Regions from separate parts of the Fructobacillus tropaeoli genome, predicted to be linked through region 1. Evidence: riboswitches for the same ligand, from Rfam matches in the RefSeq annotation. Region 1 holds a riboswitch; the other holds the start of a gene.
What was found. A riboswitch is a leader RNA that binds a small molecule or an ion and turns the genes downstream of it on or off. The one in region 1 is predicted to bind FMN.
Positions count from the first base shown of each region.

Region 2: another riboswitch for FMN. It lies ahead of FT12353_RS02700 (ECF transporter S component); the one in region 1 lies ahead of ribD (bifunctional diaminohydroxyphosphoribosylaminopyrimidine deaminase/5-amino-6-(5-phosphoribosylamino)uracil reductase RibD).

Region 1 is NZ_BOJU01000001.1:245,664-253,056, reverse strand. It holds gene polA (DNA polymerase I) at 1-514, shown strand, start outside; gene FT12353_RS01330 (MerR family transcriptional regulator) at 546-884, shown strand; gene glnA (type I glutamate--ammonia ligase) at 1,022-2,374, shown strand; FMN riboswitch at 2,498-2,628, shown strand; gene ribD (bifunctional diaminohydroxyphosphoribosylaminopyrimidine deaminase/5-amino-6-(5-phosphoribosylamino)uracil reductase RibD) at 2,781-3,839, shown strand; gene FT12353_RS01315 (riboflavin synthase) at 3,841-4,443, shown strand; gene ribA (GTP cyclohydrolase II) at 4,436-5,638, shown strand; gene ribH (6,7-dimethyl-8-ribityllumazine synthase) at 5,797-6,270, shown strand; gene FT12353_RS01300 (metallophosphoesterase family protein) at 6,643-7,393, shown strand, end outside.
Region 2 is NZ_BOJU01000002.1:117,934-125,326, reverse strand. It holds gene FT12353_RS02715 (segregation and condensation protein A) at 1-335, shown strand, start outside; gene scpB (SMC-Scp complex subunit ScpB) at 319-1,032, shown strand; gene FT12353_RS02705 (pseudouridine synthase) at 1,025-1,774, shown strand; FMN riboswitch at 1,974-2,110, shown strand; gene FT12353_RS02700 (ECF transporter S component) at 2,185-2,766, shown strand; gene FT12353_RS02695 (LysM peptidoglycan-binding domain-containing protein) at 2,841-3,407, shown strand; gene cmk ((d)CMP kinase) at 3,426-4,103, shown strand; gene rpsA (30S ribosomal protein S1) at 4,293-5,483, shown strand; gene der (ribosome biogenesis GTPase Der) at 5,542-6,852, shown strand; gene hbs (non-specific DNA-binding protein Hbs) at 7,067-7,342, shown strand.

The DNA.
Region 1 (7,393 bases):
GGCCGTCAATTTCGGAATCGTCTACGGTATTTCTGATTTTGGTTTATCAAAGAACCTCGGCATTTCGCGCAAGGATGCCAAGTCCTTTATCGAAACCTATTTCAAAGAGTTTCCTAAGATTCATGGTTGGATGGAACAGATTAAGGAGCAGGCCCATAAGGATGGCTTTGTTGAAACAATTGAACATCGCCGTCGCTACTTGCCCGAGATTAATGCCAAAAACTTTAACCGACGATCATTTGCTGAACGAACAGCGATGAATTCGCCAATTCAAGGTTCGGCGGCTGATATTATCAAAATTGCCATGATTAAGGTTGACCAGGCCTTAACCAAGGAGGGCTTGCAAGCCAAAATGCTTTTGCAGGTTCACGATGAACTGGTCTTTGAATGTCCAAAAGAGGAGTTAGAGCAAGTACGAAAGTTAGTAACCTCCGTGATGGATTCTGCCGTTTCTTTGTCCGTACCATTGAAAGTTGAGGACCATGCCGGTCCAACCTGGTACGAAGCCAAGTAAGGTGGTCATCACCAGCTGAAAGGAGTTTTTCATGTCCAGTTCTGAATTGCAACGTAACCGAGCCGTTTTACCGATGTCAACCGTCCGCGAGTTGACCCTGCTAACCGACCGCCAGATTCGTTACTACGAACAGCACGAATTAATCACTCCAAAACGGGGTAAGGGTGGTCAACGCCGTTTTTCTTTAAACGATATTGATCGGCTCTTGCAAATTAAGGACTACCTTGATGCTGGTGATTCCACTGCCGATATTAAAGAACTCTTTGCCAAAGCCGAACGGAAAAATCAGCAACAGGCCGGCGTTGATAGTAGCCTGCGCCGCTCGTTGCAAGATGAATTTGCTCAAATCGCCCGCTTTAATAACCACTGATTTGGTCGGTTAATTGACCAAATGTGAACAATGAATTGATGATTGAAAAAAGCTGACCAGCTGGCCAGCTTGGCTGGAGAAAGCCTTCAGCCAAGAAAAAATGTACCCACTATAGCAGCCAAGTAAAGGAGTTTCTAATGGCAAAACCTTCTTACACCAAAGCAGACATTAAGCAAATCGTTCAAGACGAACAAGTTGAATTCATTCGCGTGACATTCACTGACGTTTTGGGCGCTATCAAGAACGTTGAAGTGCCAGTTTCACAACTGGACAAGGTCTTGGACAATGACCTGATGTTCGACGGTTCTTCAATTGAAGGATTCGTTCGGATTAACGAATCTGATATGTACCTCTATCCTGATTTGTCAACGTTCATGATCTTCCCATGGGCGACCGACGAACATGGTGGAAAAGTTGCCCGTTTGATTGCGGACGTGTACTCAAAGGATCGGACACCATTTAAGGGTGACCCACGAATTGCCTTGAAGGATGCCGTTGCCCGTGCCGAATCTGAAGGCTTTACTGCCTTCAACGTTGGTACGGAACCTGAATTCTTCTTGTTCAAATTGGATGAAAAGGGCGAACCAACCATGGAACTAAATGACCATGGAAACTACTTCGACTTGGCACCATTGGACCGCGGTGAAAACGTTCGTCGTGAAATCGTTTTGACGCTTGAAAAGATGGGCTTTGAAGTTGAAGCTGCCCACCACGAAGTTGCTGCTGGTCAGCACGAAGTTGACTTCAAGTACTCAGACGCCGTTGACATGGCCGACAAGATTCAGACTTTCAAGTTGGTTGTAAAGACAATCGCTCGTAATAACGGTTACTACGCAACCTTCATGCCAAAGCCTGTTTCAGGTATTAACGGTTCAGGAATGCACACGAACATGTCTTTGTTTGACAAGGACGGGAACGTCTTTGATGGCCACGATGCTGACAAGAACTTGGGCTTGTCTGACACGGCTATGCACTTCTTGGGTGGTGTCTTGAAGCACGCCCCAGCCTTGACTGCCTTGGCTAACCCAACGGTTAACTCATACAAGCGTTTGACTCCTGGTTTTGAAGCCCCAGTTTATGTTGCTTGGTCAGCATCAAACCGTTCACCAATGGTTCGAGTACCAGCCTCACGTGGTTTGGCAACTCGTTTGGAATTGCGTTCAGTTGATCCAACGACTAACCCATATACTGCCTTGGCTGCTATTTTGTCAGCTGGTTTGGATGGTATCGACAACAAGTTGGAACCATCAGCTCACGTTGATAAGAACATCTACTTGATGGATGAAAACGAACGTAAGAAGGCTGGCATCGTGAACTTGCCTGATACGTTGTTGGCTGCCCTTGATGAATTGGCTAATGATGATGTTGTAATCGATGCTATCGGTACACACATTACTGATAAGTTTATTGAAGCTAAGAAGATTGAATATACTTCATACCGTCAATTTGTTTCACAGTGGGAATTGGATAACTACTTCATGAACTACTAATCAATATTTTAAAACCGGCTGATAGTCGGTTTTTTTATTGTCTTTGAATAAATCAGTCCTCGTTTTTTCTAATTTTAGGATTGTTTTTCAAAAGTAGGATGTGCTACACTAAGAAAAAATAATATAAATCTTCGGGGCAGGGTGTAATTCCCGACCGACGGTGATGGCGTAAGCCTCAGTCCGTGACTCAAGCAATTGATTGATACAGTGAGATTCTGTAACCGACAGTAAAGTCTGGATGGGAGAAGATAAACAAAGAGGGCTTTTTTAGCTAGTTTTTTGTCGTCCTTTTGGCGACACGAAGACGGCGCTTGAAGTCTTTATTTGCAGAATCTAATTTCGATTTGCTCCGGTGTGATTTTAAATCACACCGGTTTTTTTATGCCCGGAGTGGATCGGAGTCGAAATGAATGATGAAATTGGTTTAGCCTGGGCAATCGCCTTAGCAAAACAGGCGAACCCAAAGGACACATGGAAAAATCCGCGGGTGGGGGCGATTATCGTGGACCATAATGGCCAGGTTTTAGGTCAGGGCTACCATCATCGTTACGGTGACCGCCATGCTGAGGTTGATGCCTTGGCCCAGGTTGAGCCGGGGACTGATTTAAAATCAGCGACCCTCTATGTCAGTTTAGAACCCTGTTGCCGGCAGGGAAAGGTGGGCCCCTGTACACAAGCGGTGATTGATGCCGGAATTGGTCGAGTGGTGATTGGCAGTCTGGATCCAAATCCGGCGGTCAATGGCCGTGGAGTTGCTATCCTGCAGGCGGCGGGTGTTGAAGTCGATGTGCAAGGGGCCGATGTTGACCGGCAGGCGCTGTTAAATCCCGCTTTTGTCTATTATCACAAGACCGGCAAACCTTATGTGCAGTTGAAGTTAGCCGAGAGTGGCGATTGGCGGGTAGCGGCTAAGCAGGGCCAACAAACGAAAATCACGGACCAAGTGGCTGATCAAGCCATCCACGCTCTGCGTGGCCGACAAAGTGCGATCTTGATTGGCTCCGAAACGGCGCTAGTTGATCAACCGGCCTTAACGGTTCGTTTCGTGAAAATTGATCATGACCAACCCTTACGGGTGATTTTGGATCGGCGGGGCAGGCTGCAGAAGCAAGTGGCCGCCGGCCAGTGGGCAACGAGAACGCTGATTTATAGTCAAAATAAGGACTTTGTGCGGGACTTTGACCAAGTACAAGAATGGTCGGGTGACTTGCAGGAATTGTTGGTTGACCTAGGGCAACGCGGTTGTCAATCACTGTTAGTTGAAGGCGGGCCAACCATCATCAAGGCTTTCTTAAAGGAGCAGGCTTGGCAAAGTTTTGATTTATATCAAACGGCGAGTCGTTTTGGTTCAGTCGGGGTTCAGGGCTTGTCGCCAACGGCAATCGCAGCGGCTGGTGGTCAATTGAAAGCGACCAAGGTTGTTGGCAATGCCATTGATTTTCATTTTGAGCGGAAGGTTCACTAAGATGTTTACAGGAATTGTGGCGGCGATTGGCCGCATTACGGCGGTGGAAGAAATAGACCGTCAAAATTATGCTTATACCATCCAGGGACCGGCGGGGTTCTTTGACGATAGTCAGTTGGGAGATTCGATTATGGTTACCGGTGTTTGCCTGTCAATCGTTGATAAATCAGACCAGCAGGCGCGTTTTGAGATTATGGCGCCAACGGTTGCGCAAACGACGTTTGGCAATTTGGTCGTTGGGGACCGGGTCAACCTTGAGAAAAGTTTACCGCTGGCTGGTCGATTGGACGGTCATTTTGTTTTGGGCCATGTCGATGGCCGGGGCAAAATTATTAGTCAAACGAAAGTGGGGCAGACTATTGAACTGGAAATTCAGGTCGAGGATGAAAGTCTCTGGCCGTATTTCGTTTCCAAGGGGTCAGTGGCATTGGACGGAACGTCTCTGACGATTGTTCGAGTTGCCGGTCCGGTGCTCACCATTGGTCTGATTCCGATAACGCAGGCAAACACAACCTTTGGCACGAAGCAGGTTGGCGATTTCGTTAATGTCGAAACAGATATTTTAGCCAAGTACAGCCAACGGCGGGAGGCCCTCCATGTCTGAAAAAATTAGAAGAGCCCTTGCAGCACTGCAGCGAGGGGAATTGATTATTGTTCAAGATGATCACAGTCGTGAAAATGAAGGCGATTTGGTTGGCTTGGCCGCTTTGGCCAGCCCGGCCAAAATTAACCAGGCATTGTCAATCGGTCGGGGCGTTCTCTGTGCGCCGATGACAGCCGACCGGGCGCAAAATCTTGACCTGCCAGAAATGGTCCAGCAGAACAGTGAGAAGTTTGGCACACGGTTTACGGTCGCGGTCGACCATGTGGCTACAACGACTGGTGTGTCGGCCAATGATCGGGCACAGACATTAAGGGAACTGGCTAATCTTTCGGCGAAAGCGACTGATTTTGACCGACCGGGCCATATTTTTCCTTTGATAGCAGCGGCCGGTGGCTTGAAGGAACGACAAGGACATACGGAAGCGGCTGTGACCCTGGCTGAATTGGCGGGTGTTCCCCCCGTAGCCTATATTATTGAAATTTTGCGTGAGGACGGTAAGATGGCTAGGCAAGAGGACCTAGCAAAATTAGCCAAGGACCAGGGGTTGGAATATATCAGCATTCGAGACATCCGGGATTATATTGAGCGAGAGGAGGGTGTTGAGTTGACTGCTGGACCTAGGGTTACGTTACCAACCCGTTATGGGCAGTTTTTCTTAACTGATTTTATTGCAACCGGCCAAGAGCGAGAACCGGATTTGTTGCTTGAAAGCAGCCAACAGGCTGGGGATGTGCCACTCGTACGTGTGCATTCGGAATGTGACACTGGCGACTTATTTGGTTCCAAACGCTGCGAGTGTGGACCACAGCTTGAAGCTGCCTTAAGCCAAATTGGTCAAGAAGGTGGTGCGGTTGTTTATTTACGGCAGGAAGGTCGTGGGATTGGTCTGCATGATAAGCTCAAGGCTTATCTTTTGCAAGAAAATGGTTATGATACAGTGGAAGCTAACTTGGCCTTGGGGCACCAGGCCGATGAACGCAATTATGAGCGAGCAGCGCTGATGCTGAAGCAGGCGGGGCTGACGAAAATTCGGCTGTTGACGAATAATTTGGATAAGGTAGCAGCCCTGCGTGCCTACGGGATTGATGTGGTTGACCGCGTGCCATTAGAAGTTGGCCAGGCAAATGAGAATACAGCCTACTTGCAGACGAAGGCTGAAAAATTAGGCCAGGTTTTTACTCAATACCAGATTTAATGGTGAGTGATTGAGGACGGTGGCGACCAGGTAGATTGGTAGCTAAATGGTGAGCAGCCGATGATTGAGATGACCAATCGAGAAGTTGATCAGCCTTACCCTAAAAATAGTCATTCAAGCAGTCGGTACCCAAAAATAGAAAAAGGATTGAGAAGACAATGAAGACATACCAAGGAAAGATGTTAAGCCAAAGTGAAAAGCCCGTTGCGATTATCGTTTCGGACTTTAATACCGCGATTACGGAACCCCTAGTAACCGGCGCGGTAACACAATTGCGGCAACAGGGATTAACGGAAGACGAAATGGTGGTGGTCCATGTGCCCGGTGCTTTGGAAATTCCAGCCGTGGCACAAAAGTTGGTTGATAGTGAACGCTTTTCGGGACTGATTTGCCTTGGTGCCGTGATTCAGGGAGAAACCGACCACTACCAGGTGGTCGTGAACCAAACAGTCAGTCAGATAGCTAACCTTGCCAGAGTCAGCCCGATTCCGGTAGTCAATGGTGTCCTAACCACTAATACTTTTGACCAGGCGGTACAGCGGTCGGGTGGTAAGGCCGGCAATAAGGGCTTTGAGGTAGCTGGTTCACTGCTACTTATGCGGTCATTGTACGAACAGTTGGCGATGCTGTAAGTCGGGCCGCGAACCGTTGCTACTAATGCGGTTGTTGTATGAACAGTTGGCGACGCTGTAAGTTGGGTCGAACTACTGTGACTAATGGCGGTCATTGTACAAACAGTTGGCGACGTTATAAGTTGGACCGAGCTGTGCTGCTTATGAGGTCATTATACGAGTATTTGACGACTCTTGAGCCAGGACAATCCGTAAGCAGCTGGTAACTTTCTAATTTCTTAGGCAATGGCGTTCTGCCATTGCCTTTTTCTATGAAAAAATGTGAAAATAGCCGTGGATAGTGGCGCAAGGGGAAGTATATTTTGTATAATAGAGGATACGAACGCCTGTTCTCTTTGGGCGATTTGATGCAAAGAAAGTGGAAGGAAGACGATGCTTAGTTTTATTCATGCCGGGGATGTTCACCTGGGCAATCCCTTTACCGGGTTGAGCCAACACCTGAGCCCGGACTTTCAAAAAAATGTTCAATTGGCGACCTTTACGGCGCTGGATCGCTTAGTTGAATTTGCGGTTGATCAAGAGGTCGACTTGGTCTTATTTCCGGGTGATTTATACCACGGTTCCGATAATTCGCCACTGATTCAGGAGCGCTTAACGAAGGCTTTGACCCAATTGGATCAGGCCGGCATTTGGTCCGCTATTTCCTTTGGAAACCACGATTTTCAGCAAGGACAGCAGGTTCATCCGACCTGGCCAGACCGAGTTTTGGTTTTTGGCCCGGAAGTTGAAACAAAGACGATTACGACAAAATCAGGAGCGAAGGTCGCCATTTCAGCCTTTTCTTATACGGACCGGCAACACCGCCAGTCGGCTTTGCCAGATTTTCCGGTTAAGCAGGCGGGGGTTGATTATCACTTGGGGATGTACCACGGCGTCGTTGGCCAGGATGGCGAGAACTATGCAGCCTTTTCACTACCAGACATGGTGGCAAAGGGTTATGATTACTGGGCTCTCGGCCACATTCACGTCCGTCAAATTCTCCACCGTAACCCTGTAGTTGCCTATTCTGGGAACCTTCAGGGCCTCAACCGCAATGAAGATGGCGAAAAGGGCTTTTTCCTGGTTTCCGACCAGGACGGCCAGGGTCTAGTACCGGAATTTTATCCGGTTGCCCCCGTTTTGT
Region 2 (7,393 bases), on a different contig from region 1:
TGGCACCCGGATTGACCATGGTCGACTTACAATTGGCTTTCGATAGCGTGATTGCTCGGCAACGAGACTTGGCCCCCAAGGTACGCCAAGTGGAATCGGATTCGTATACGATTGGGGATGGCATTGTTTCCATTCGCCAGAAATTACAAGCCCTGCCAAAAGAAGAATCTTTGCCTTTTACAGCCCTATTTGATGATGTTTTTGCACCTGATCGGTTAGTGATGACCTTTTTGGGCTTGCTTGAAATCACTAAGGCTGGCGAAGTGACGCTTTGGCAGGCAGCCTTAACAGATGAAATTTTAATTAAAGCGGTGAACCATGGATCAGAAGATTAGTCAAATTGAAGCGTTATTGTTTGTTGCCGGTGAGGATGGCCTATCGGTCCCCGAACTGGCTAAGGTAACGGGCTTTGATAAAGGGGCACTGCCTGCTCTGCTTGATGAACTGGCCACTCATCTGATTCAAATCGATTCACCATTGATGCTGCGGACCTCAGATGGGCGCTATGTCATGGTTACTCGTCCTGAATTTGGTAAATTAGTTTCTGCCTATTTCGACTTACCAGTTAACACTAAGTTGACCCAGGCACAACTTGAAACCTTGGTGATTGTTGCCTACCAGCAGCCAATTACCCGTGTTGAAATTGATCAGATTCGTGGTGTTCGTTCGGCTGGAACAATTCAAAAGCTACTGTTGCACCAGTTAATCGAATCGGTTGGCCGGAAAGAAGAAATTGGTCGGCCGATTTTGTACGGCACGACCGCTGATTTTTTGGACTACTTCGGTTTGGAATCGCTAGCTGATTTGCCGGAATTACCAGATATTAATGATGTCACCCTTGATGAAGAAGGGCAGGCCGAGGTGGCGCTCTTTGACCAAATTGATGATCAGGGGGATACTATTCTTGAAAGCCCAACTGATGAGGGCCAATTGTCGCTGATGGCAGAAGGCACAACAGCCACGCAAGAAGAACACGATACACCGACTGATGAACAGCCGGTTGCCACAAAAAAGGAGGGCGAAAATGCCTGAAGAAAGTCAACGACTACAAAAGGTGATTGCTCAAGCGGGAATTGCTTCCCGACGGGCCGCCGAAACCATGATTTTAGAAGGCCGAGTTGAGGTTAACGGCCAAATCGTGAGCCAATTGGGCACAAAAGTGACCCGCCAAGATGAAGTGAAGGTCGATGGTGTGCCAATTGATGGGCAGGAGAAGCATGTTTATTACTTGCTAAATAAGCCCCGTGGCGTTGTGACTACTAGCCATGACGATAAGGGCCGGCAAACGGTTTTAGATATTTTAGATGATGTAACTGCCCGGGTTTATCCGGTTGGTCGGTTGGATTACGATACGACCGGTGCGCTCTTGCTTACCAATGATGGTGATTTGGCCAACCAGTTGATGCACCCCAAGGGTCGGGTTGATAAGGTCTACACGGCCAAGGTCAAGGGATTGGCAACCATGGAACAATTGGCACCGTTAAAGCGAGGAATTGTTCTGAAAGGCAAGAAGACTGCTCCTGCCAAGGTAGCCATCGAAAAGGCCGATAAGGATAAGAAGGTTTCCTTTGTCACGATTACGATTCATGAAGGTCGTAACCACCAAGTCAAGGATATGCTGGCTGCCGTTGGTCTGCCGGTTGAAAAGTTGCGCCGTGACCGCTACGCTTTCTTGGACTTGATCGGTTTACAGCCGGGTGAATTCCGTGACTTAAAGCATGATGAAGTCAAGCGCCTGAAGGCCGGTGATTACCGGTTCTTGCGCCGCAAGTAAGAAAAATTTGCTGAAAGATTAGTTATGGCGTAACCGCTGAAAATAAAATTCGTTTTTTAAAGTTTTCGGCAGACACCGATTTGTCTTGATAATATCAAGCCCTTAACCCATGTTAAGGGCTTTTTATGACGGTAAAAATGCCTTTTTTCTTGGCAAATTTTTTGAGCTGTGCTATACTATTTCTTGTTTCAAATATAATATAAAACTTCGGGGTCGGGTGAAAGTCCCAACCGGCGGTGAAGCAGCGATAGCTGATGAGCCCGCGACCTGCCAAATGGCAGCTGATCTGGTTTGAATCCAGAGCCGACCGTACAGTCGGGTATAAAGAAGTTTAAAGTACAGTCTTTTTTGCTGGCCTTTATTTTACCCCGGGTGAAGTAGGGCCTTTTTTAGGCCCAGAGGAGTAGAAAATGACAAGAAACACTACTAAAAAACTCACCCTGGTCGCCGTTTTCAGTGCAATTTCCTTTGCACTCACGATTTTTCCGCAAATTGCGATCATTCCCAGTGCATCCTTTTTGAAAATTGACTTTTCAATCGTGCCAGCCTTCTTAGCTTTTTCCTGGTTAGGGCTCGGTTCGGCCGTTTGGGTGCTGGTGATTCGGACCTTGTTGAAGCTGATTTTGTTTAACGAAGGGGCCAATACCTATATTGGAATGCCAGTTAACCTTGTGATTGCTTTGACATTCTTGTTGGTTTTGGCAGTCATGGTCAAGGCTGAAGTTCGCTGGCCAAAGTGGTTATGGCAATCCGTTAGTGCGGTTATTGCCTCTGTGGCGATGACCGTGGTGGCTTATTTAGCCAACATTGTTTGGGCGATTCCGCTCTACGCCCGCTTTGCAAACTTCGATATTGCTAAGTTCATTGGCATCAAAGTTTACTTGTGGGGGATGGTTGTCCCATTCAATCTTTTGGAAGGTTTGATTTGGTTTATCGTTTCTGTGATGGTTGTTGCAATCTTGGCACCCTTTAAGAAAAGCTTTCGTTCTTAAGAAAAGGTTATCATTTTCAAGCAACCTTCCGTGTTAGACTTGATTTAAGAACGAACTCATAGGAGGTCTTGAAAATGAACGACCAAACAGCACCAACATTATCACGCCGGCAACGTTTTGATCGCCAGCATGAAAATCAGGAGCAGCCTAAAAAAGAACCACGGCCAAAGAGTCACGGCGGTCTAGTTGTGATTTTGGTCTTGCTGTCGTTAGTCTTATTAGCGTCGGCGCCTGTTTATGGATTGATGAAAAATTCACCAAAAACGGTGAAGACAACATCTAGTTCTAATAGTTCCAAAAAAACTAGCCAGTCGGCAATGTCTTCTGCTAGTTCACAATCGTCTGATGCAACCAGCGCTGCTCAGTCTTCAACTAGTCAGGCAACTAGTCAATCAGCTACATCGGCTAGCCAAGCTGAGTCTGCTGCGCAGTCAAGTCAAAGCCAGGCAGCCCAGTCAAGTGATGACCAAGCAGCGGCTTCTGCGGCGGCTGCCAATACAGCGACCTTGGGTGCTAACCAAACGCTCTATAACTTTGCGGTAACTCATGGTACAACCACTGACGAGATTTATGCTTTGAATCCTGGTGTTACTGCTCAAAACTATTCAAAGTTTGCTGGACAAGCTTTGAGAATTAAGTAAGAGGAAATTTTAATCCCTATGACTCAACCTGCTCATTTTCAAGTTGCAATTGATGGACCAGCATCAGCTGGAAAATCAACGATTGCTAAAATTTTAGCGACCGATTTAAAGTATGTTTACGTTGACACTGGTGCGATGTATCGCGCCATTACCTTGGCGGCCAAACAGGCGGGACTTGCATACGAAGATGAGGCGGGGATTGTTGCCTTGCTACCAAAGATTGAAATCGCCTTTTTACCGGGCGAACCAGTGCAACACGTTTTGTTGAATGGGCAAGAAGTAACGGAAGAAATTCGTTCAACTGAAATTACGAACAACGTTTCTTTGGTTTCTTCCTATCAGGCAGTTCGAGCTGATTTGGTTGACCGCCAGCGCGCTTTGACTGATCAGCAACCAGTGATCATGGATGGCCGTGATATTGGCACAACCGTTTTGCCAGATGCTCAAGTGAAAATTTTCTTGATTGCTTCAGTCGATGAGCGCGCTGAGCGTCGTTTCAAGGAAAATCAGGCCAAAGGCATGAACCCTGATTTGGAAACCCTGAAAAAGGAAATTGAGGAGCGGGATTATAAGGATTCCCATCGCGCCATTTCACCGCTGACAAAGGCCGAAGATGCGCTAACGGTCGACACTACTGGCCAAAGTATTGACCAGGTCGTGGCCACAATCAAGCAAATTATCAAAGATCACCAGTAAGGTGGTCTTTTTATTTTAGAAAAATCTGTTAAAATAGAAAGCAATAGGGAAAACGGTTCGTGTTTTTACGAAACATTTTGACGAAGTAGTTGGTCTAGTCTAATTTTTTTTAAAATTAGACTAGGAAAATCAGCTACTCTCTGATAAAATACCCTTATAAGTGTAAATTGTAGGAGGACGTTTGACGTCATGAGTGATACTAACAGCGAATTATTAGCAGCTCTGGAAAGTGCTGACCAAATTAAGGTAGGGGACGTCGTAACTGGCGAAGTGCTAGCAATCGACAACGATAACCAAGCAGTTATCGGTCTTCACACCGGAGAAGAAGGAGTTGTGCCAGCGCGTGAGTACTCTGACGATCGTAGCGTCAACTTGGCCGACGATTTGAAGGTCGGTGACACCATCGAAACTGTTGTTGTTTCGAACGTAACGAGTGACAAGGAAGGCGTTGCCTACTTGTTGTCAAAGAAGCGCTTGGAAGCCCGCAAGGCTTGGGAATCATTGTCATTTAACGAAGGTGATGTTGTTGATGCAAAGGTTATCAACGCCGTTCGTGGTGGTTTGATTGTTGACGTTGCTGGTATCCGTGGTTTCGTACCTGCATCAATGGTTGCAGAACGCTTTGTTTCAGACTTGAACCAATTCAAGGGACAAGACATCAAGGCAGAAGTAATCGAAATCGACCCAGCCAAGGCTCGTTTGATTTTGTCACGTAAGGCTGTTGCAGCCCAAGAACGTGCCGAAAAGTTGGCTGAAGCATTCAGCCGTTTGACTGTTGGCGAAGTTGTTGAAGGAACTGTTGCTCGTTTGACTGACTTCGGTGCTTTCGTTGACTTGGGCGGCGTGGACGGATTGGTTCACGTTTCTGAAATCTCACATGACCGTGTTAAGAACCCATCAGACGTTTTGTCAAAGGGTGAAAAGGTTAACGTTAAGATTTTGGCCTTGGACACTGATCGTGGACGTATCTCACTTTCAATCAAGGCAACCCAGCCAGGTCCTTGGGATGAAGTTGCAGAAAAGGCCCCAGCCGGTACTGTTCTTGAAGGAACAGTTAAGCGCGTGAAGGACTTTGGTGCATTCGTTGAAATCTTCCCTGGTATCGAAGGATTGGTTCACGTTTCACAAATTTCACACAAGCGTGTTGAAAACCCAGCCGACGTTTTGAAGTCTGGTGACAAGGTGAAGGTTCAAGTGTTGGATGTTAAGCCAGCCGAAGAACGTATCTCATTGTCAATGAAGGCTTTGGAAGAAAAGCCAGCCAACCAACGTGAAGACCGCGATGACAACCGTGGCGCTTCACGTGCTGACATGGCAGCCTTCCAACAAGACGATGAAGGTGCCGCTACTTTGGGCGACATCTTCGGCGACAAGTTGTAAGATTTAAAAATGGAAAGGCTGGTTATCCAGTCTTTTTTTATTGGAAAGGAGCGGGAATATGGCAGCACCGATTGTAGCCGTAGTGGGTCGTCCAAATGTTGGAAAGTCCACGCTATTTAACCGCATTGTTGGCGATCGAATCGCCATTGTCGAGGATATGCCAGGGGTTACTCGTGACCGTTTGTACGCACGGGCAGAATGGCTAAATTATGACTTCCGGATGATTGATACCGGAGGGTTGGAAATGGGAAATGCCCCATTTTTGACGGAAATTCGTGCCCAGGTTGAATTAGCCATTGATGAAGCCGACGTCATTTTGATGGTTGTTTCTGGTCGAGAAGGCCTAACAGCCGATGACCAAGCCGTGGCTAATTTGCTTTATGGGACTGATAAGCCGGTTGTTTTGGCGGTCAATAAGGTCGATAATCCTGAAATGCGGGCAGATATTTATGACTTCTATTCATTAGGAATGGGCGACCCTTATCCCGTATCTGGATCACACGGAATTGGTTTGGGTGATGTTTTGGATGAAATCGTCAAGCATTTCCCAGATGAAGCCGCAGAACAAGACGATGACGCCGTTCGGTTCTCAATTATTGGGCGCCCAAACGTCGGAAAATCATCAATTGTTAACGCCATCCTGGGTGAAGACCGGATGATTGTCTCAAATATCGAAGGCACGACCCGTGATGCCATTGATACGCGTTTTATTACCCCTGAGGGTGATGAGTTTGTGATGGTCGATACGGCCGGAATTCGCAAGCGTGGTAAGGTTTACGAAAACACGGAACGTTACTCGGTTATGCGGGCCATGAAGGCCATTGACGAGTCACAAGTGGTCTTGATGGTCTTGGACGCTGAAACCGGTATTCGCGAGCAAGATAAGCACGTTGCGGGTTATGCGCATGAGGCCGGGAAGGCCTTGGTGATTGTTGTCAATAAGTGGGATGCCATCGAAAAAGACACGCATACCATGACTGATTTTGAAAACTTGATTCGCGACGAATTTAAGTTTTTGGACTATGCACCAATCGTCTTTGTTTCAGCGAAGACAGGCCAGCGCTTAGACCGCTTGCCTGATTTGATTTTGGCCGTAAATGACAACCATCAGAAGCGGGTTTCATCATCAACATTGAATGATGTCTTGATGGATGCTTTGGCTACTAATCCGGCACCATCTGATAACGGTCGCCGTTTGCGTGTTTATTACGCCACTCAAGTGGCAATCGAACCACCAACGATTGTTGTCTTTGTCAATGATGTTGAACTGATGCATTTTTCATACCAGCGTTTCCTAGAGAACCAAATTCGAGCCGCGTTTGACTTCTCTGGAACGCCTATCAAGCTGATTATTCGTCAGCGAAAGTAACGTTTTATCGTTGAAAGTTTCAGTACTGTGAGGATTCACTTGCAAATGTGCGGAAAACCGCAATTACCGCATGAAATTGGGCTTTATGCCTACACATTTTAATTTACATGTGCTATCCTATCTTTATGGAAGTTGCCACGGTAGCGTTCCCAAGCTGCTAACGATTGTCACGTTAGCGGATATTCTAAATTAATTATTCGCGAGGAGAAAAGGAATGGCAAACAAGCAAGAATTGATCGATTCAGTCGCAATGAAGACTGGTTTAACAAAGAAGGACGCAGACAAGGCAGTTGCCGCTGTCTTGTCATCAATTGAAGACGCTTTGAAGAAGGGCGAAAAGGTTCAATTGATTGGTTTTGGTAACTTTGAAGTTCGTGAACGTGCAGCTCGTAAGGGTCGTAACCCACAAACTAAGGAAGAAATCCAAATTCCTGCATCAAAGGTTCCTGCATTCAAGCCTGGTAAGGCATTGAAGGACGCCGTTAAGTAAGCGGACCTTTTCATATTTAAGCACACTCAGCTGAGTGTGCTTTTTTGTTTG